Regions from separate parts of the Acinetobacter sp. LipI_23 genome, predicted to be linked through region 3. Evidence: predicted binding sites of a transcription regulator. Region 3 holds the regulator's gene; each other region holds the start of a gene.

What was found. The regulator PhoB, encoded in region 3, activates phosphate uptake and scavenging genes when phosphate is short. The targets are predictions, from matches to a motif close to TGTCATNAANCTGTCATAA.
Region 1: the regulator PhoB is predicted to act here: its motif matches at 2,734-2,752, upstream of AC4CVD_RS04935 (inorganic phosphate transporter).
Region 2: the regulator PhoB is predicted to act here: its motif matches at 1,555-1,573, upstream of AC4CVD_RS08620 (porin).

Annotation. Positions count from the first base shown of each region.
Region 1 covers NZ_JBZAYJ010000001.1:988,737-996,518, forward strand. Annotated here, with positions in the region: gene metH (methionine synthase) at 1-2,371, opposite strand, end outside; gene AC4CVD_RS04935 (inorganic phosphate transporter) at 2,799-4,418, shown strand; gene AC4CVD_RS04940 (hypothetical protein) at 4,508-6,055, opposite strand; gene AC4CVD_RS04945 (hypothetical protein) at 6,200-6,367, opposite strand; gene AC4CVD_RS04950 (rhomboid family intramembrane serine protease) at 6,497-7,114, opposite strand; gene nfuA (Fe-S biogenesis protein NfuA) at 7,275-7,782, shown strand, end outside.
Region 2 covers NZ_JBZAYJ010000001.1:1,744,378-1,752,159, reverse strand. Annotated here, with positions in the region: gene AC4CVD_RS08625 (YidB family protein) at 1-281, shown strand, start outside; gene AC4CVD_RS08620 (porin) at 344-1,417, opposite strand; gene AC4CVD_RS08615 (HIT family protein) at 1,778-2,191, opposite strand; gene AC4CVD_RS08610 (YARHG domain-containing protein) at 2,222-2,491, opposite strand; partial or broken gene AC4CVD_RS08605 (transglutaminase-like domain-containing protein) at 2,872-3,584, shown strand; gene AC4CVD_RS08600 (NAD(P)-dependent oxidoreductase) at 3,656-4,528, opposite strand; gene AC4CVD_RS08595 (alpha/beta fold hydrolase) at 4,544-5,635, opposite strand; gene AC4CVD_RS08590 (O-succinylhomoserine sulfhydrylase) at 5,778-6,965, shown strand; gene AC4CVD_RS08585 (YbaB/EbfC family nucleoid-associated protein) at 6,994-7,323, shown strand; gene recR (recombination mediator RecR) at 7,340-7,782, shown strand, end outside.
Region 3 covers NZ_JBZAYJ010000001.1:3,306,392-3,314,173, reverse strand. Annotated here, with positions in the region: gene pncB (nicotinate phosphoribosyltransferase) at 1-397, shown strand, start outside; gene AC4CVD_RS16350 (sulfurtransferase) at 560-1,408, shown strand; gene asd (archaetidylserine decarboxylase) at 1,405-2,256, shown strand; gene phoR (phosphate regulon sensor histidine kinase PhoR) at 2,355-3,713, opposite strand; gene phoB (phosphate regulon transcriptional regulator PhoB) at 3,723-4,433, opposite strand; gene AC4CVD_RS16330 (TetR/AcrR family transcriptional regulator) at 4,648-5,346, opposite strand; gene AC4CVD_RS16325 (SDR family NAD(P)-dependent oxidoreductase) at 5,550-6,389, shown strand; gene AC4CVD_RS16320 (MATE family efflux transporter) at 6,488-7,782, opposite strand, start outside.

The DNA.
Region 1 (7,782 bases), 2.3 Mb from region 3:
AGATTTTTTCCGCAGGTACCATTACACCAAGGTCAACGATGTCATAGCCATTACAACCCAAGACCACGCCCACGATATTCTTACCAATATCATGTACGTCACCTTTTACGGTTGCCATCAAAACACGGCCTTTAGATTGTGCATTGCCTTTTTCGGCTTCGATGTACGGGTTCAGCCATGCCACAGCTTGTTTCATCACGCGTGCAGATTTTACTACTTGCGGTAAGAACATTTTACCCGAACCGAATAGATCACCGACCACGTTCATACCATCCATCAATGCGCCTTCAATGACATCAAGAGGACGTTTGGCTTTGAGGCGGGCTTCTTCGGTATCTTCGTCGATATAGGTAGTGATGCCTTTTACTAGTGCGTATTCAAGACGCTTTTCAACCGACTCATTCCGCCATTCAAGATTTTCAGCTTCACGCTGCGCGCCACTATGACCACGGAATTTTTCTGCCACTTCAAGCAATTTTTCTGTGGCGTTTTGACCTGATTCACCTTGGTTTTGGTTCAGTACAACATCTTCAACCGCATCTTTCAGTTCTTTTGGAATATCGTCATAAATCGCCATTTGACCCGCGTTCACGATACCCATGGTCATGCCTTGCTTAATGGCATAGTAAAGGAACACCGAGTGAATCGCTTCACGTACAGGTTCATTACCACGGAAGGAGAAGGAGACGTTAGAGACACCACCCGAGATCATGGCATGCGGTAGGTTCTGTTTGATCCAACCTGTGGCTTCAATAAAATCGACGCCATAGTTGTTGTGTTCTTCAATCCCTGTTGCCACTGCAAACACGTTCGGGTCAAAAATAATATCTTCAGCGGGGAAGCCAACATCATTGACTAAAACATCATAAGAACGCTTACAGATTTCACGCTTGCGTTCTGCGGTATCTGCCTGACCAGTTTCATCGAAGGCCATGACAATAATCGCTGCACCGTACTGACGGCATAAACGTGCTTTTTCGACAAACTCGTCATAACCTTCTTTTAAGGAAATTGAGTTCACGACAGCCTTACCTTGAACACACTTTAGGCCTGCTTCAATGATTTCCCATTTTGATGAGTCAATCATGATCGGTACACGAGAGATATCAGGCTCAGATGCAACTAAATTGAGGAAATGCACCATCGCATTTTGCGAATCGAGCATCCCTTCATCCATGTTGATATCAATAATTTGTGCGCCAGCAACGACTTGTTGTTGTGCAACTTCTAAAGCTTCAGCAAATTTTTCTTCACGGATTAAGCGTAGGAACTTTTTTGAACCTGTAACGTTGGTACGTTCACCGACGTTAACAAACAGGGAATCATCATAAATATTAAAGGGTTCTAAACCACTGAGACGACATGCAGGTCTGGTTTCTGGAATCTGACGTGGCTGAATGTCTTTAACTGCATTGTAAATGGCACGGATATGATCAGGCGTCGTACCACAGCAACCGCCTGTAATATTGATCAAACCACTTTCTGCAAATTCTTTAATGAAGGCTGCGGTTTGCTCTGGGGTTTCATCATATTCACCAAAGGCATTTGGTAAACCTGCGTTTGGATGGGCAGAGACGAATGTATCAGCAACATCAGCAATGGTTTTAACGTGTGGGCGCATGGCATCCGCACCGAGCGCACAGTTAAAACCAATTGAGAGTAAATCCCCATGACGCACCGAGTTCCAGAACGCTTCTGCGGTTTGACCTGTAAGAGTACGACCGGATGCATCGGTAATGGTACCTGAAATCATCAACGGCAGTTCATGACCAAGTTGTTTGAATACTTCTTTAACAGCAAAGATCGCCGCTTTGCAGTTTAATGTATCAAATACGGTTTCGATCAAGAGGATGTCTGCACCACCTTCGATTAAGGCATGGGTTGCTTCAATGTAGTTTTCTTTGAGTTCGTCAAAGGTGATGTTACGGAACGCTGGGTCATTTACATTTGGTGAAATAGAACAAGTACGTGAGGTTGGGCCAAGTACGCCTGCAACAAAACGTGGTTTATCTGGGGTTGAATATTTGTCGCATGCTGCACGCGCTAAACGTGCTGCTTCACGGTTGATCTCTGGAACGAGGTCTTCCATGTGGTAGTCCGACATCGAAACACGTGTGCCGTTAAAGCTGTTGGTTTCAATAATGTCTGCACCCGCATCCAAATAAGCTTCATGAATGCCTTGAATAATTTGTGGCTGAGTCAACACCAAAAGGTCATTGTTGCCTTTGAGGTCAGAAGCCCAATCTACAAAGCGCTCACCACGATAATCTTCTTCTTCGAGCTTGTGACGCTGAATCATGGTACCCATTGCACCATCGATAATAAGGATGCGCTCGGCAAGAAGTGCTTTTAAGGTGGCAAGTGTAGACATTCAAAACTCACAAACAGGTTTTCAAAACGTGCAATATTTTAGCAGAAAAGCAGGTTGATTGATGCCTAATTCAAGTGGTATTGGCTATATGGCAAATAAAAAAGGCTGATTTAGCTTTAGTTTTCACGAAAGTGAAATATAGAACCGCTATGTTAATAGATCAGAATAAATAGAGATGAAAAAATATTGATTAGAGCAGATTGTTACAGACAGTACAGCCAAATGTAAGAAAATAATTCAGCGTAATCCGCACCGAAAAATTAAATTTTGAGCCAGCACAGTGCGTTCAAAGCCTATAGGTGATTTACTGCTGATCTAAAATAAGCCAATTATGAAAAAATTGGCTTCATGTGACACGCGTTTGTCATATAATTGTCACAATTAAATTGAACAATAGGGGATATTGATATCCTCTTTAGCCGTCTGCATGAATTCTAATATTCCTCCCGTCCAAGATCAGGTGCACGTGACACAGGTCAAGTCGACGAATGTGCACGTACCTACACCGAAATTTTTTATGCCGGTGTTTTTAACGGTCATTATTTCAACGCTAATTTATATTGGCTTTCAGCTTTCTGCTGACTTATCGCATGTTCCTGCACTGAATCTTTACTCTTTAATCCTTTTAGCAACGGCATTGTTTATTGCTTTGGGTTTTGAGTTTGTAAATGGCTTTCACGATACTGCCAATGCGGTTGCAACGGTCATTTATACCAATGCACTGTCTGCACCTGTTGCGGTGATGTGGGCAGGTTTCTGTAACTTTCTTGGGGTTATGGTCGCAAGTGGTGCAGTGGCTTACGGTATTATTGCGTTGCTGCCCGTTGAGTTGATTATGAATGTCAGCTCAGGCGCAGGTTTTGCCATGGTATTTGCCATGTTGATTGCTGCGATTTTGTGGAACTTGGGCACATGGTTCTTGGGTATTCCAGCATCAAGTTCACACACTTTGATTGGTTCAATCTTGGGTGTGGGCATCATGAACTACCTGATGCATTCAGGCAGTGGTGCTTCGGGTGTCGATATGGATCAGGTGATTAAGGTCGGTAAAGCTTTACTGTTTTCACCAATGATCGGTTTTGCTTTTGCAGCAGTATTGTTCTTATTGGTGAAAAAAATCTTTAAGAAACAACTGGAACTGTTCCAACCACCTGAAGGTAACAAACCACCACCGCCACTGATTCGTGCTATTTTGATTTTTACCTGTACCGGTGTGAGTTTTGCACACGGCTCAAATGACGGTCAAAAAGGTATGGGTCTAATCATGCTGATTTTGATTGGTATCGTGCCTTTGGCTTATTCTTTAAATAAGAATTTAGATTCACAGCACATTCAGTCATTTGCTCAACTTTCAGATCAAACGGCGGCTGTGATTTATCCGAATCATAACGATATTGCAGATGAAAAAGCCCGTACGGTGATCACGCAGTATATTCAAACCAAAGAAATGACCCCAGAAGTTGTACCTGCTTTAGCTAGTTTGACAGATCATTTGGGTGAGCGTGTTGGTCATTATGGAGATCTTAAAGATATTCCTGAAGCTGAAGTTTCTGCACTACGTAATGACATGTACTTAAGCACGACAGCGTTCAAACGTTTGGATAAAGCGGATCAATTGCCGGCGATGTCTGAAGCGGGCAAGAAGACAGTAAAAGAATATCGTAGTAACCTTGATTCATTCTTACAGTACATCCCAACATGGGTGAAAGTGGCTGTAGCATTGGCTTTAGGTCTAGGTACGATGGTGGGCTGGAAGCGTATTGTCGTGACTGTAGGCGAGCGTATTGGTAAAAACCATATGACTTATGGTCAAGGCATGTCAGCCGAGTTGGTGGCGATGACCACGATTGCAGCCGCGGATGGCTTTGGTATGCCAGTATCGACCACTCACGTGTTGAACTCTGCGGTTGCAGGGACCATGGTGGCAAACAAGTCTGGTCTGAACTTTGCAACAGTAAGAACCATTCTTTCGGCTTGGATCTTTACCTTGCCAGCAACAATCTGTTTATCAGGTGGTTTGTTTTGGTTGTTCCTACAGTTTGTTTAATCTGATTGGTAAAAACCAATAAAAAAAAACGCTACCTAAGGTAGCGTTTTTTTTTAGCTCTGTATTTTATGAACGATGCTGTTCATATTTTACTTTTTGAACTTCGCCCAGACTTTGTCTAAAGGTAGTTTATCTGCGGCAAAGCCATAAAGTGCTGCAAAGGGCAGTGCAGTACGTGCTAAATAAGCTACACGCCATAAGCCACCATGGTTTGCACCATGCATCATCAGCTCTAAAGGATGTTCAAGTTTGACCTCTGGGTTAGCTACAGACGCAGGATTACGCAGGTCATGGATCCATAAAGCTGCCATGATGGCATTGGTCGTTTCAGGCTTAAAGGCTTCAACATCAAACAAGCTCGCCCCATTAAATGCGGCTTTGAGCAGTGGATTTTTGGTGACGGAATGCGTGGTGGTTGATGGTGCAATGTTGATGCTGACGCGCTGACCTTCTGATCGAGCAAGTATTGCACGCCACTGTTGAATACGTTTAGCCAATGCGTAGTTCGGCCCTTGCTCAATCACTAAACAGTCGGTGATGCCATAAGACTTGTCATTATCCGACTCGACGAGCTCATGTAAGTTTTTCTTAAAGAACAGTTGCCCGCTGAGGGTTGAAATACTCTTGCTAATCATCTGCTGCGTTTTAGAGCGACCACTGAACTTTTGCTCAGACGCTGTAATGACTTCCTCTGGAACTGCATAGACATCGGTAGGTGTACACATATACATCAAACTGGTATCTGCTTTTTGTGCACTGACATATTGCATGATCGCATCCATTGCAACGGAAACGCGGACATGTTTTTCACCATCCAAATAAGCAATCGCAGCCAAATCTAACTGATGTGGGTTTTGTACTAACCATTGTGCAATTTCAGGCACTTGTGTCAGTAAGTTCGCACCAAGTTTTTCTTTAAGCACAGACGCAGGTGTTTCCGCGCTCAAAGCTTCAACTGATGGGGCATATAACGTGGCATTGCCGTGTTGGATCGTGTCTAAAATTTTGCCCCATACACGACTATTGGGTAAATCAACCGCCACAATATTGGCTTTCCATTGGGCTAACCATGTGAGTGGACCAGCTTCAGATGCCGCACCGAACAAAACCATAGTGCGGTCAGATAAATCAAACCATTCAGGATGTTCCACACAGGCAATCAGTGCTTCAGCATGACTGGGTTCAATCACACCTGCATCTAACCACGTTTGGATTTGTGCAAGTAAAGCACCTCCTTTGAGTTGTTGGCCTTTATAAGGCACTGACCACTCAGGTGCAGCATCACTTTCACCTTTGAGTTTGATGGTGTGTAGCGGTGTCGTTTTAAGTGACATTACATCTTTGAGGAGATGCTTTTGGCCATCGCGATAAAACTCAAACACATTCTGTGCTTTGTTGAGCCCATCTTGCGCAATTTGAATCGGTGCAATTTGATTGCGAATCCCAAATTCAACTAAGGATTTAAAATAGCATGGATAGAGTTTACGCCAGTTTTTTTCTGTAAGTGCGGCCACAGAGGTTTGATGATCAACATTGGCTAAGGCCTCTGCAATAATCTCTTTCCCTGTGCGTGAGGTACTAACTTTTTTTGTTTTCGAGTAAATTGGAAATTGAAGACCATCTAAGGGATTGGACATGCAAGAAATCTCACTGGCATTTGCTATTTATATACAGTTGTAAACATTATCTATGCCAAATCAAATTCCTGCTTGGCATTTCATGCCAAATTTATGTAAAAATATATGTAATAAAAAAGCCTTCTGAATAGAAGGCTTTTGAGTTTAGCAGCGACCTTTTTTGGCCTGTCCGGGTGGGCAGAAATCGCCTTGGCCATGAGGATAATAAGAACGATCAGGATCGACGATGATACTCCCTTCAGGGGTGTGTACCGCACAGGCTGTAAAACTGAGGCTGATCATCAAGGCTGCAAATATAGACATTATTTTCATCGCAATTTCCTTGGTTTATTGTGGTCCTGATGTTCATTGTAAAAATTAGGACCACCCGTTGCTGTGAAAAAATGTTACTGAGCTTATACGCGTATGAATGCAATCCATTTGCAATCTAGGGGTTTAGTTTTAAATAGGTAACTGGGTTAATTTGTTCAGAAAGTGTGGAATAAGACGCGGCTCTAAAATTAAGGTCATGATGACCCCATAAGCAGCTCCCCAAAGATGGGCGCTATGATTGATGTTGGAGTTGCCTTTTTTACCTGACCAGATGCTATATGCCACGTACAACACTGCAAAAATAATCGCAGGTACGGGAATAAAAAACACAAAAATCAGCTTCCAAGGTTCAAACAACACATAAGCGAACAATACCGCAGAGACCGCACCAGAAGCACCAAGGCTTGCCCAGCGCACATCATTCTTATGTTTTAAATAACTTGGTAAAATGGCAAAAATTAAGCCACCCAAATAAAACAAAACAAAACCTAACTCATAGAAGTATTGACGGTAAAAACTTTCAATGATGCTACCAAAGAAAAACAGGGTGAACATATTGAACAGGAGATGCATACCATCGGCATGAATAAAGCCATGGGTAATAAAACGATCGTATTGTCCACGTTGCATCGCAGGAGGCCAGAAAATCAGTCGGTTCATCACGTTCTGATTTGAAAATGCCACCATAGAAATAATCACCGTAATAATAATGATCGTAACTGTATGATTAAAAGGTAAATCCAACATTTCTGAGATGTTCTGCATATAACTATCTTGTGGTCATAATGCCATTAAATTGAGCGAAAAGATGAACTTTCACAATAAATCCGACAATTTTGGTTGATTTTTTTTAATTACCCCGCATCTTCAGTTAAAATAGCAACTTCAGCTTGAGGAAATGATTGTTATGTCGACTGAGAACAGCAGCACTGCAGTTGCAGAGGAAATTCCAAACTTATTGATTACTCCGACTGCACAAGAGTATTTACGTGATTTATTAGAAAAACAAAATACACCGGGCATTGCTGTACGTGTATTTGTTGAAAATCCGGGTACACCACGTGCTGAATGTTGTATGGCATATAGTGCGCCTGAAGAAGTGATCCCAACTGATTATCGTCAAGATTATCCAGACTTTCCTGCATATATCGACACACCGTCTATTCCATATTTGTTGGATGCGGTGATTGATTACAATAAAGACCGTTTTGGTGGGCAATTGACATTCCGCGCACCGAATTCGAAAGTGCCACGCGTTGGTCCTGATGCATCGATTGAAGAGCGTATTACTTACATTCTTCAGTCTGAAATTAACCCAGGTCTAGCTGGTCATGGCGGTAACTGTGCATTGGTTGAAGTTGTTGAAGATGAAGAGCATGGTTTAACGGCTGTATTGAAATTTGGTGGTGGTTGCC
Region 2 (7,782 bases), 1.6 Mb from region 3:
AAGGTTTAAGCAGTCAGGTTGAGGACTGGGTTTCTACAGGACCAGGAGAAAACGCCAGTGTAAATCCAGAGCAAGTGCAAAACTTGTTTGATGATGCCGCGGTGGAGCAAGTTGCAGAGCAAGCGAATGCACCTAAACAAGATGTATATAGTGCTATTTCACAAGTATTACCGCAAATTATTGACTCACTCACCCCGCAAGCAGGACAAACCAACCCTCAAGAAGCCAACGCGGATATTCAACAGGTATTGAACTTAGTGTCAGGGTTTTTAAAGCGTTAAATTTAAGAAAAAATAAAAGGGCATAAGCCCTTTTATTTTTAGAATTCACTTTAATCTTAAGATTAGAAGTTATATTCCATTCCTAAACCAAATACTGTTTTGTTATCTTCTTCAAGATCTACACCAGTAATATCAAGTTTCTGTTGTGCAAGCACACCGTAGAAACGAGTTTGTTTATTTAAGTTGTAGTCAACACCGATACCATATTGGTCAATGGTGATATCATTAAATGCATCAGCTGTAGTTTCAGCAGTTTGGTATTGAGCTTTAACAACCCATGGTGTGTTGCCAACTTTATATGTTGAGCTAATTAACCATGCTTTCTCTTCAAGACCTTCTAAGCCATTAATATCATCAGTAGGTTCAGCTTGTTGATAAAGAGCACCTAACACTAGACCATTTGCGCCGATTTTACTAAAATCGTAAGAACCAGTTACGCGTACAGCATCTGAATATAGTTTTTCATCATCTAATCCAGCGTATTTACCTTGAACGCCAAAGTTACCAGCTAGTGCAAGAGCAACACCAACCTCTTTATTTTCATAAGTTAAAGAAGTAGAGATGGAATCACCAAACCCATCACGTTTTCCTTTTTGACCAGATGTGGCATAGTCTTTAGTTGCATCTTCACCTTGTTGCGCGAGGATATTAAATTGTAAACCACCTAGCATTTTCTTGTCTGTTTCAAACCCGATAGAGTTTTTAAGACGATCTTCACCATACATCATGTTTGTGATATCAAGGGTGTGATCATTAAAGATATCTTGATATTTTCCAGCAGCATTTTTGAAATAAGAGTCAAAAATACCAGCTTTTAAAGTACCTACATTTGTAAACTTTAAACCACCAAAAAGATTACGTTTTTTGAAAGTTTGAGCATCACTTTCATCACCATCTGCACTGATTTCCCATTCAGCCACATAAACTGCTGACACATTGTCAGTTAATTTTTCTTCGCCTTTAACCCCAATACGAGAAGCGTTAGAATTTAGTTCAGTGAAATCTTCATCTTTTTCAAAATCATTATTTTGAATTTGATCAACTGATAGATTGATTTTACCATATAAAGTTGGTGCTGCTTGTGCTGCGCTTACACCCATTGCTGCAACAGTAGCTGCTAGAAGCAATTTTTTCATCAAGATTTCTCCAAAACACTTTTAAAAATGGCATTCGCCTTGCTTTCTTATTTAGTTAGCTTGTGTACAAAAAGTTACACAAGCTCACCAACTTGCTAAGCAGTATCTGCAAACTTTGTGACATTGAAGTGAAGAAAAAATTACAATTTGATGACGGGTAATAAAATGTAATAAATAGACGTCTTGCGTTAGTCACGTTTTAAGCACCTGAAAGCTATATTTTATGAGGTTTTAGCCAATTCAAAAATTAGATAAAAATATACTTTCGCAAGAGGTCTAATAATTGTGATTTATTTTTAAGTATTTTAATTGTATTTAAATAAAAAAAGGAGCCGAAGCTCCTTGATTGAATGGATGGAATTACAAAGCAGCGCGAATTTTTTCTGCTTGTGCTTTGATTTTTTCTTGATCACCCATTTGTAACGCATGCTTACCTAGCTCATGTACCGAACTCGGAATGAGGTGGAAATGTACATGGGGAACGGTTTGCCCAGCAGCCGCTCCAGACAATTGCATGAGCACAATGCCTTTGGCATCCAAACCGACTTCAATGGCTTTTGCTACTTTTTGTACCACTTGAATGGTGTAGGCAGCAGCATCGGCAGGGAGGTCGAGTAAAGTTACCGCAGGTGTTTTGGGTATGACTAAAGTATGACCGTCTGCTTGAGGCATAATATCCATGAATGCAAGAACTTGGTCATCTTCATATACTTTAATGGCTGGAAGTTCACCACGTAAAATCCGTGCAAAAATGTTTTGCTCATCGTAAGCCATGTCTATTCCTTAAGTTTTGCTTAAACTGATTTACTTACAGTTCAATTCTTTTTGACGTTCTTTAATGGCGTCAAGACGTTGCTGCTCTTTTTCAGAGAATTTCGGTTTAGTGGTGTAGCAATTATCATTGCCAAATTTTGCTTTCGCTTCAGGGTCCTTAAAACAGAAACCTTTAGATGCATAAATGACATCATGATCATCTTTTAATTTTTGACACTCTTGCTCAGGTGATGCCGCAAAACTTTGCGCCCCGATTAATGTTGCAAGACTGGCAAAAACCGCTACAGTCAACTTTTTCATGAGAATTTCCTCAGTTTGTAACATTGTATGTAGTCACACTATTACTTTATAGGGGTTTGTTCTGTTTATTCAATGGTGAGTTCTTACTCAATTGTAATTTTACTTCATAATTGCTGCATATAATACATAAAATTTATATATATCAATAGCTTTTAAGATGGTAGATATAAATGGATATTTAAGTTTTTTATGTAGTTTAGTCTATTTTTTACAACTTTTCTTAGGCTCTAACATTTTTAGATTTCATTGATAGGGCCACAGTGCTTCGGTGCGTCAGCTTTTTTAACCTTTAATATTCGCCTCATCTCAAATTCTATTTCAGGAATTTTCTACGATTAGCAATGAATTTTTTTAAGTTATTCATTATTGGAGAGCTGAGTATGCAAAGGCTATTAGAACAGACGCCGATTTTAGATTATTACCATCCATCGATTCAAAATTTGATTGAACAACGCAAATGGAGAGATCTTGATGAAGTTAATAAGGTGAGGAATATTTATAACTTTGTTCGTGATGAAGTTCAATTTGGCTATAACACAGGAGATACGATACAGGCATCTCAAGTCTTAAGCGACGGTTATGGTCAGTGTAATACCAAAGCAACGTTATTGATGGCGTTACTCCGAGCGGTGGTTGTAGCCACTCGGATACATGGGTTTACCATCGATAAAGCCTTACAAAAAGGTGCAATCAAAGGCATTTGGTATAAGTTATCGCCCAAGAATATTTTGCATAGTTGGGTCGAAGTTCATGTGAATGGACAATGGTATATTTTGGAGGGTGTAATTCTTGATCGACTTTATCTAGAAAAATTACAAAGTATAAATAAGCATTAAACAAAAACTTTTTGTGGTTTTGGGGTATTTACCGAGAACTTTGAAAATCCACCTACGATTGGAATTTGAATGATACTTTTATTCAAGACAAGGGGATTAATCAAGATTTCGGTTTATTTGATAGCCCAGATGATTTTTATAATATGCATTAACAGGAACTTAGCCCGATACAGCGTATGGCTTTTAAATATGTAGTCAGACACTTAATGAATCAAAATGTCAATAAAATTAGAAATATACAAAAAGCCTCTTTATGAGGCTTTTTGTTCGGCCATAGAAATAGCTTAACTTATGATTAAAGTTAAAGTATGACTGACTATGATAAGCATTACTCTAAAGTAATTTTGCTCCATGACTCATATAGTTTAACTGCGGAAGAAAAATCGCTGTCTGCTGCAGATAAATCACTGGCAGTTTGAATTAAACTTTGAGCCAGCTCAATCACAGGTGCGGATAGTTTTGCTTCGCGGACTAAATCCACTGCAATGCTCGTATCTTTGGCTAATAGAGGGAGTGCAAAAGTAAGCGGGAAGCTGCGGTTGAGAATGCGCTGTGGTAAAACAGTTTCAGTGACGCCACTTTTACCACTAGACGCATTAATGCAATCTAATGCTTCGTTTAAGTTTACGCCATGGGCTTTTAGGGTGGTAAACCCTTCGGCAACAGCACAGAGGTTCACAGCCAAAAGCATATTGTTTACGGCTTTAACTGCAAAACCAGCACCTGATTCTCCTACATGTTTAATCAGTTTGCCAAACGCTTGAATAGCTGGTAGTGCGCGTTCAAAAGCTGCGGCATCACCACCGATCATAACCGTAAGGGTTGCATTATCCGCACCAATGGTTTGACCACTCACAGGTGCATCTAAAAAGTCCACACCGTGTTGTTTAAGCTGTTCAGCTACTTTTTTTGCAGAAGAGGGTACACCGCTGGTGCAATCGACCCAAATACTGCCTGCTTTAAGCTCAACTTGCGCAAGTAAGTCTTCAATATCTTGACTGGTTGGAAGGCAAGAGAAGACTACATCGGCCTGAACTGCTTGCGCAAGTTCCACCGCCTGCGTGCCATAGGCTTCTGCATGTTGTTTTGCTTTATCAAAATTGCGATTCCATACCCACACGTGTTCAAAGTGTTTAGGTAAGTGTGATGCCATGCGATAACCCATGGCGCCTAGACCGATAAATGCAACTGACTGAATCATGTCAAACCTTAGTATTTAAATTTTACTTGAACGTTCACTTAACCACTGAGCCAGCTGTGGCCAAAATTCATCGGCACTACGTTTACTCGACATCAGTCCTAAATGTCCCCCTGGGATAAGAGTAAACGTGACATCGGTGCTACTTGTCAATTGGGTTAATGGCTGAGCTGCCTCTGCTGTAACAAGTTGGTCTGTTGTCCCTGCAGCTACAAGCAATGAGCACTGTATATTTTTTAAAGCTATGCTTTTCTCATTTAATGTGATTAGTCCAGTTTTGAGTGGATTACGCAGCCAAACATTAAAAAGCATGTCTTGGTTAATGCCGCCGGGATAATCAATCATACGATTGAGAAAACCGCCGATGGTGGCATGCTCATACAAGGTTTCATGGTCATCTAAATTAAGTAGCAGATTCTTATGACTTTGAAACCAGCCGATAGGATCAATGATTTTAAAACCAAAAGTATTTAACCCTCCAGAAGTATGAAGTAGACGCTTTGGTATTTTGCCCTGATAAATTTGCTGTTGTAATGCTTTGCTTTTTGAAATGATTCGATTGAGGTATGCAAAGAACTGGCCATTTCGCCCAGATTTATAACTGTCAATTGGACTCCCCAAAACCATTAAATTTTTCACAAAATTGGGTTGATGTAAGGCGGTATACAAGGTCACGAAAATGCCAGCCATACTCCACCCATGCAGGGAAATTTTCTCGCTGCGGCTATGTTTTAAAATGCTTTGTATACAGAGTGGAATATAATGATCAATAAACGTCAAAAAGTTAAAATGACGGTTATGAATATTTAATTTCCCCCAATCAATCACATATACGGCAAAGCCTTGCTGTTGGAAGTACTTCACCAGCGAGCGATAAGGATAAAGGTCGTAAATAGACATATTGATGGCTAGCGGGACCACAAAAACTAAGGGTTCTTTATACTTACGCACTTCAGGTGCGTAATAGCGAATTTGGGTCAGATCAAATGTTTCAATCACTTCATAAGGTGTGCTTTGTGACAAAATGAGTGACTTTCCATTAAAAATGCGCGTAGAAAGATTCTTTAATTTATTTTGATGTGTTGAAATTTTAGTTTTTAAAGAGTGCATATAGGTCTTAGATCTCAAATAAGCAGAAAGTTTGATCGAAGTCTAATCAATATTCGCGTATTTTACCTTGACCTTAAATAGCCTAGACGCTCAAAATGTTGGCAATTCTTTACAAAGGCAGTCTGTCGACTGAACCAGAGCCATGAGCCTACAAGACGAATTTGAATACCAATTAGATACCTTAGCCATTCGTACTGGGCATACGCGTAGTTTCGAGGGAGAACATGGCGAACCTATCTTTCTAACTTCATCATTTGTCTATGAAAATGCAGCAGAGGCCGCAGCAAAATTTTCAGGTCAAGAGCCAGGGAACATCTACTCGCGTTTTACCAACCCAACTGTTGCAATGTTTGAAAAACGCCTTGCAGCTTTAGAAGGTACAGGACGTGCAGTGGCAACCAGTTCAGGTATGGCCGCAATTATGGCCGTGGCAATGTCATTTTTAAAACTAGGCGATCATGTGATTTGTTCACGTGCAGTATTTGGTTCGACCGTATCTTTGTTTGAAAAATATGTGGCTAAGTTTGGTGTAACTGTCGACTTTGTCGATTTAACAGATTTAGATGCATGGAAAAATGCCGTTAAGCCTGAAACTAAATTGCTCTTTGTTGAGTCTCCGTCGAATCCTTTGGCTGAAGTGGCAGACGTTCAAGCACTTGCTGATATCGCACATGCCAATGGCGCACTTTTAGCAATTGATAATAGTTTCTGTACGCCAGTATTACAGCGCCCAATTGAGTTTGGTGCGGACTTGGTGATTTATTCAGCGACGAAGTATTTGGACGGTCAAGGTCGTGCTCTCGGTGGAGCAGTGGTTGGTAGTCATAAACTACTCGAAGAAGTGTTTGGTTATGTACGTACCACAGGGCCTTCAATGAGTCCTTTTAATGCATGGGTATTCTTAAAAGGCTTAGAGACTTTACGTTTACGTATGCGTGAGCATTCAGCAAGTGCGCAAAAGCTGGCAGAATTCTTAAATACACATCCGAAAGTCGAAAAAGTGTATTACGCAGGTTTACCAGAGCATATTGGGCATGAACTTGCAGCGAAGCAACAAACAGGTTTTGGTGGAATCGTTTCTTTTGAAGTGAAAGGCGAGCGCGAAGGGGCATGGACTGTTATTGACAATACTCAGTTTATTTCAATTACAGGCAACTTGGGCGATGCCAAATCGACCATTACCCATCCTGCAACGACTACCCATGGCAAACTTTCACCAGAAGCGAAACAAGCCGCAGGAATTCGTGAAGGTTTAATTCGTGTTTCTGTTGGTTTAGAAGATATTGATGATATTATTCGCGATATCACACGTGGTTTAGACTTAATCTAATTTTTTAATTTTATGTTCGGAGATTTTAATGAACATTAATATGTTAATGCAGCAAGCTCAACGCATGCAAAAAGACATGGAAAGCAACATTAAAAAAGCTAAAGAAGAGCTTTCGCAAACTGAAGTGCATGCTGAAGCTGGTGGTGGTTTGGTTAAAGTGACGATGACTTGCCGTAATGTGGTAAAACGTATCGAAATCAATCCTGAATTATTGCAAGATGATGCAGATATGATTGAAGACTTAATTGCTGCGGCAATGAATGATGCTGCACGTCAAGCAGAAGCAATCACTGAAGAACGTATGAAAGCTGCGAACTCAGGTGCAGGCTTACCACCGGGTCTTGCTGGTTTATTCTAATTAAGGAATACGTATAGTGTTTAGCGATCGTTTTGATCAATTGGTACAAGCTTTACGTATTTTGCCAAGTGTTGGGCCGAAATCGGCTCAGCGCATGGCGCTTCATCTGATTATGAAAAATCGTGAAGGGGCTGTGGGTCTTGCACATGCTTTGAACGAAGCCACCAGCTATATTCACGAATGCAGTTTGTGTCACTCACTGACTGAAAACGAAGTTTGTGATATTTGCATGTCGCATGAACGTGATGATCAACTTCTCTGTGTGGTTGAGTCACCCGCAGATGTGATGGCGATTGAGCAAAGTGGCAGTTTCAGTGGTAAGTACCATGTATTGGGTGGGCATTTATCTCCACTTGACGGTGTTGGGCCTGAAGAGATCGGCATTCCTTATCTAATCCAGCGTTTGGGCGATGGTAAAGTAACGGAAGTGATTTTGGCGACCAATGCAACGGTAGAAGG
Region 3 (7,782 bases):
TGATTTTGACTTGTACTTTGCCAAATTGTTCGATGGCTTGCGCCATGACAGTGGTGACCCGTATGAATGGGGCGATAAGGCCTATGCCCACTATAAAAAGTTGAAAATTGACAGTAAAACCAAAATGCTAACGTTTAGTGATGGACTCAATTTAGAGAAAGCATGGGATCTGCACAACTATTTCAAAGACCGTTTCCAAGTCAGTTTCGGAATTGGTACCAATTTGACCAATGATATGGGACAAACGCCATTAAATATTGTGCTTAAACTGGTTGAGTGTAATGGCCAGTCGGTTGCGAAAATCTCAGACAGTCCGGGTAAAACCATGACGGATAACGATACTTTTTTGGCGTATTTACGTCAGGTTTTTGAGATTGCTGAAGCAGAAGTCAATTAATCCAGAATATATACCATGCCAGAATCCGTTCTGGCATTGCGCATTAAAAAACTGGTGAATAGTGATATCTCTAATTCTGCTAAAAGAATGCAAAAAATCAGAATAATTGTAAAAATGAGTTGTGCTAAGATCAAAGCATGATCTGAAAATATACGAAATAATATGACACATTCTGCCTTTGATTTTGGCTTGTTGATAGACGCAGAGCAGTTGGTTCCGCATTTAGGGAATGACAAATTACGCATCGTCGATTTAAGTCGTGCTTCAGTCTATGACCAGTTACATATTCCACATGCTTTGCATTTAAAGCCGAAATTTTTGGTGCGCCAAGACGAACAAGCCACCGGTCTACTTCCTGATGTAGAAGGTTTACAGGAACTGATTCGTTATTTGAATATTTCACCCGAACATCATGTGGTGGTTTACGATGATGAAGGTGGCGCTTGGGCAGGGCGTTTGATTTGGAATTTACACTGCTTAGGTTTTGAAAATACCAGTCTGCTGAATGGTGGAATTCATGCATGGCTTGCAGCAGGACTTCCAACCACTTCTGAAGTGGAACAGTTTGAACCTGTCAGCGCCTTGGTACAGGTCGATCAAGCCAAAATACAGCAGTATCGAATTGAATATGCTGAGTTATTAGAGAAAGTTCAAAGCAGCCAAGTCCAACTCTGGGACTGCCGCACAGAAGACGAATATACCGGCCTGCGTCTTGCAGCGCGACGCGGCGGTCACATTCCAAATGCACTACATTTTGAATGGAGTACTGCCCTTAACCGTGAAAATCATTTAAGATTGCACCCTTTAGAACGCACGCAGCAACGCTTAGAACAATTGGGTTTTAACTTAAATGAACCTGTGGTGGTGTACTGTCAGTCACATCACCGTTCAGGACTGGCTTATATTTTAGGTCGTTTATTAGGTTGGAATATTCAGGCGTATGACGGTGCGTGGAGTGAATGGGGCAACCGCCTCGACAGTCCTATCATTACCGGAGAGATGCCGTCTTGAGCCTCACATCACGCTTAAAAAAACAAATTTTCATTCAAGCTCAACGTGTTGTACCCCAACATCAGTTATCACGTGTCGTGGGCAGAGTCGCAGCCAGCGAAAATCCAATTGTGAAAAATGCGGTCATCACTGCGTTTAAAGCGCAGTACGGCATTGATATGTCGATTGCTGAGCAGAGCAATGCACTGAAGTTTAAGTCCTTTAATGAATTCTTTACCCGTGCATTAAAAGAGGGTGTACGTGATATTGATACCGATGCGACCAGTATTGTATCGCCTGCCGATGGTGCGATTTCACAGTTGGGTCCCATTGTGGAAGGTGATATTTTCCAAGCCAAAGGACAAAAATTCACCGTTGATAATTTAATTGCAGATCCGCAGTTGGCTGAACCGTTTAAAAATGGTCAGTTTGCAACGGTGTATTTATCGCCTAAAGATTATCACCGTGTGCATATGCCATTTGCAGGCACATTGACGGAAACCTTATATGTGCCGGGTGAATTGTTCTCGGTCAATCAAACCACTGCTGAAAACATTCCGGGCTTGTTTGCCCGCAATGAACGTATGGTCTGTTTATTTGATACAGAAATCGGCCGTATGGCCGTAGTTCTCGTTGGCGCCATGATTGTGGCGGGGATTGAAACTGTTGCAACAGGAAAAGTGAAACCGACTGGCCGTTTAGAATTAAATCAGCATAACCTGTTCTTGGACAAGGGTGCTGAACTCGGTCGTTTCTACCTAGGCTCAACCGCTGTGGTACTGTTTGAAAAAGACAAAATGACGTGGGATGCAGCCTTTAAAGCCAACTCGACTGTGGTGATGGGTGAAGCGATGGGACATACAGTTTAATCGTTTCAGCTCTCGGTCACCGTCCTTGTTAAACGGACGGTGAGAGACAAAAAAAGCACCGATATCGGTGCTTTTTTCATGCTTTTGAAGAAAGAGCCTTATTCAGGATTATAGGTGCGTTCTTTGGGGAAAATCACTTTAAAAATAGAGCCTTGATTTTCTTTGGATTCAATTTCTAAATGTGCTTGGTGTTGCATTAACACGTGTTTCACAATTGCGAGTCCTAAGCCTGTGCCACCCGTTTGTCGACTGCGCGCGCTGTCAACACGGTAGAAGCGTTCGGTTAAACGGGGTAGGTGCTTAGGATCAATGCCGATACCAGTATCTTCCACAGTAAAATAAGCCTGTTCACCATTGTCATGCCAACCCATGGTCACCGTTCCGCCTTTCGGCGTGTATTTGATGGCATTGGTAATCAGATTACTAAAAGCGCTGGCCAACTCCATATCTGAACCGATTAAGTCACAGTGACTGTCGATATCGAGATTGAGCGTATGCCCATAATCAATATTATAGGCATGTGCATCGTCATAAAGTTGGTTCATTAAGCTAGGCATGTCAATGATTTGATTTTTAGCAATTTGCTTGTCATTTTCTAGGCGTGACAGTAACAACAAATCATTCACCAAGGCATTCATGCGTTTGGCTTGTGCCTGCATTTGGTCAAATGCCCGCTTCCAACGTGGGTTGAGGTCTTCTTGGTCGGTAAAGGTCTCAATATAACCACTGAGTACTGTGAGTGGTGTGCGTAGTTCATGTGAAATGTTATCGACAAAGTCTTTACGCATTTGTTCGAGATTGTGCATGCGGGTCACGTCATAGGCGACCAGTAAGCGACTTTCACCACCAAATCGAGTCATTTTGACTTGAACATAATGTTCATCAAAACTGGATGACTTCATTTTTAAGCCATCTGGTGCAGCATCAATATTATTGTAATAATCCACAAAACTCGGTTGGCGTAATAAAGTCAAAATATTACGGCCACGGTCATTTTGTTCGATGCCTAATAACCGTTCTGCAGCAGGGTTCCACCATTCAATTTGTTGCATGTCATCGATCAGCACCACTGCTTCTTGCAAAGCGACCAAGGATGACTGCGCCCGATCAATCAACCCGACCATTTCCGCTTGTACAATACGTTCTTGGCGCTGTGCACGATAGACATTGAACAATAATGCCCCCCAAATGCCCCCAAGGTTGGGTGGAACTTCGTAGGGACGATTGGAAATCCAGTCATTGACTAAATACAAAGAGCGCATTTGCAGAATAAAAAAAACGGCAAAAGCAATGGAAATACACGTCCAAAAATAACCGACGCCAAAGCCAATCAAGCTTGCAATCAGCAAGAAAAAGGCAAGGAGACGTAAGTCCTGTTTGGCAAAGCCCCATAAACTGCTGTATCGCGTTTTTTTATGCTCGCGTGCGAGTTCAGGGACCGGGTAGGGTTCATACATAAAACAAAATTAACCTAGGGCGATATCCGCACGTGTAGAGAATCGATAGCCTGTACCCCGAACTGTTTGCACAAAGCGATCTGCCGCATAAGGCTCAAGCACTTTACGTAAGCGGCGAATATGCACGTCGATGGTACGGTCTTCAATATACACGTTTCCGCCCCAGACTTGGTCAAGAAGTTGTGCACGGGTGTAGGCACGCTCAGGATGAGTCATGAAGAAGGCCAATAAACGATACTCGGTTGGCCCCATGTCGAGGAAATTATTGCCAAAGCTGACCCGTTGGCTGACAGGGTCTAAGATTAAGCCATTGGCATCAATCGATTTTTCACCACTGAGCGCGTTAGCGCGGCGTAAAACCGCTTTAATACGTGAAACCAATTCGCGGGTCGAAAACGGTTTAGTCATGTAGTCATCTGCACCAGCATCTAGACCTTGCACTTTATGGTCTTCTTCGCCACGTGCCGTGAGCATAATCACTGGAATTTCAGAGAGATTTTCATCGCGCTTGAGACGACGACATAAATCTACACCACTGACACCACCAGGCATCATCCAGTCGAGTAAGATCAAAGCAGGACGCTGATCCACAATCATTTGGTGGGCTTGTTTTGCGTCTTCGGCTTGTAAGCATTGAAAGCCTGCCATATCCAACGAGGTGTGAATCATTTCTCGAATGGGAAGTTCATCATCGACGATTAAAATGTAGTCATCTTTCACAACGCAATATCCTATTGTAGGTAACGGCAGGCCGTTTTAATTTTATGACAGGCTTATTACAAAGATTAATTATGACAGTATCATTGCAAAAAACAGACGATTGATGAAATTTGCAAAAAAATGTGACAAAAAATCGTCATATTGGGATTCAAAATTAATGGAAGTTTAATCTAAATTGCATTCGGAAATGCCGACTGCATCCAAATGAAAAGTCTTAGACATCCAATTTTGCCCGTGTATTCGGGTCTGAAAAAGTTTCTAGAAGTGAAATAAACACAATACGGCTGGAGGTTAAAACTTCTTCAAAGGATTGTTTAAACCCACTGACCACCCAACGGATCGCAATTTGCGTAACATAGCCATTGAGGCCTGTGGCGACCAGCGAAATTTCTCGTTCGGACCGGTTAATTTGCGGCATCATCAGCATGACAAAGGCTTGAATCATCCGGTCAAAACGGGTCATGGTTTCATGAATGGTGGCTTGGTTATGTAATTCTTGGACCAACATCGCATCGATATAAATAATACGCGCCATGCGAGGATTGTCTTTTAAGGTAGTGAGCAGGGCACGCAGTCCTGCATCAATCATTTTGTATGGATCTGAAGAGGCTTGCATGATGGCTTGCATGACATTGTGCTGTAACTCATCGATCAGCTTTAAAAAAATGGTTTGAAACAGCTGCTCACTTTTTTTAAACGACTCATAAAAATAACGTTCAGTAAGTTTGGCTTCATTACAAATATCTTTCACCGTCACGGCAAAAAAGCCGTGAGTACCGTAGGCTTCAATTCCTGCTTCAATGAGTTTTTCACGACGCAGCTGTTTACGTTCAGAAAGCGATAAGCCCTTGAATTGTCTTTCTTTGGTTTTATTGTTATCGCTGTTTTTTTGTACTGGTTCAGATGCCGTCATCAGATTTCATCGCCCTATTTGAAAGCCAAGGTTTTGCATAGTTTAGCAATAAACCATGACTCTACCTATGCGTAGGCTTTAATCTCTAGCTGGTTTTCATGGACTTGACACTTTTGGCTATTAAATTTATGACAATTGATATTGTCAATTATAAAAAAAGCATCTACAGTCGATGTACAAAGATAAAGGACAACCACAATCTCATGAAGAATTTTAAAAATAAAGTTGCGGCAATTACAGGTGCAGGATCGGGTATTGGCCAACAATTGGCACTTTTATTGGCCAAGGCGGGCTGTCATGTGTCATTGAGTGATGTCAATGAACAAGGGTTGGCGAAAACGGTTGAACTGCTGCAAGGCAGCAATGTACGCGTCACCACGAAAAAATTAGACGTCTCAGACCGTTTAGCGATGCAAGCGTGGGCTGAAGAAACCGTACAAAATCATGGTTCTGTGAATATGATTTTTAATAATGCCGGCGTTGCTTTGGGTTCAACCGTAGAAGGTGCATCCTATGAAGAGCTGGAATGGATCGTGGGGATTAATTTCTGGGGTGTGGTCTATGGCACCAAAGAGTTTTTGCCTTATATTAAAAAAATAGGCGATGGGCATATCATCAATATTTCCAGCTTATTTGGTCTAACGGCTCAACCGACTCAGTCTGCTTACAATGCCACTAAGTTTGCAGTGCGTGGCTTTACCGAGTCATTACGCCAAGAGTTAGATATGGAAAACTGTGGCGTGAGCGCATTGTGCGTGCATCCGGGTGGGATTCGAACCAATATTGCCAATGCAGCCAAAGTGAACGATAGCTTGCGTAGTATCGGGATGAACCCTGAGAAGTCTGCACAGACCTTTAATAAATTATTACGCTGTCCACCTGAAGAAGCAGCGCGTCAAATTTTAGAGGCGGTACAAAAAGATAAGCGTCGTTTATTGATTGGCAATGATGCGAAAACGCTAGATTTGATTCAGCGCATCTTACCAACGGGCTACCAAAAAGTGACGGCTTTTGCGACCAAATTAAGCCAAAGAAAGTCTTAATGTCGTGATGTAAAAAAACCCGCTTTGGCGGGTTTTTTATGCTTTATTTTAAAGATCGTCATGATCAAAAATGTGTTCTATCAAGTACTCGCTTAGCTTTAAATGAGCGTTTCAATGGTCTTTTTCTTCCAAACATATTGATAATAAAGCCCTTGCATGATGCATAAGCTGACAAAGGCTAGTGCATAAGCATACCAAATCCCTTGCATTCCCCACCATTCACTAAATAAGTAGGCACAGGGCACTTCAATCGCAATAATCGCAACGATATTGATGATCATGGGCATGGTGACTGTACCACTGGCCCGCATAATGGAGGCAAAAATGGCACTGGCACCAAAGAATAAAATGGACCACAGCACAATAAATAACAGCTGCTGCCCCAGCTCAACCACCGCATGGTCCGTGATAAAGAGTGCCATGAGGTATTTGGAGAAAAGATAAGCCAAGACCACCAAGGAACCTGTAATGATGATGTTCATGCCGAGCGCGGTACGTGTGACTTTGGCCAACAGCTCAGACTTGCCAGCGCCAATGGCTTGTGCACCAAAAATCGATGCAGCAATGGCAATCGATAGAGCAGGGAATTGAATATAATTCAGGACCTGATTGACCGCGCCATAAGCTGCGGTCGCATCGGCCCCATGGCGGTTGACTAGACCTACAATCACAAGGCCTGCGACGGAGGTGGTGATCATTTGAATGCCTGTTGGAACTCCTAAGCGGAGAATGATTTTACTCAGCTGGCGGTCAAAGCGAATATGACGTAGCAGTTGTGCATCAAGTCGGAGTGGGTGCTGTTTATAGTTCAAATAGAAATACAAAAAGGTCAGCACGGAAACAAAGCCTAAAATGGTCGCAATAGCAGGCGCAACAATCCCCAGTTTTGGAAAGCCGAAATAACCCGCAATCAGAACTGGCGTGACACAAAGCCCAATCAAGATGGTCATGCCAGAAGCAATTAGAGGTGTCGTACTGTCTCCGACACCGCGTAAAATTGAGGTATAAATAATATATACAAACAGTAGGGGACTACCTGCCAACATCCATTGCACATAAGGTAACGAGAGATGCATGACGTCTTCATCGATACCCAAAGCCGATAAAATTGGTCGCGCAAAAATTACCCCTAAAAATGCAATAAAGCTGCCACCAATGAGAGTCATAAAAATAGTGGAGCCGACCACCGCACGGACTTTTTCAATATTCTGTGCGCCCCATGCTTGACCAACCAAGACGGTCGATCCCGCGGATAGTCCAATTACGAAGGCCATTAAGCAAAACAGGATGGGGAAGAACACTGCAACCGCTGCAATCGCCTGCACACCCATCATCTGTCCGACAAAGATGGTATTAATCGTACCCGACAGATTTTGCAGAATATTGGTGGCAA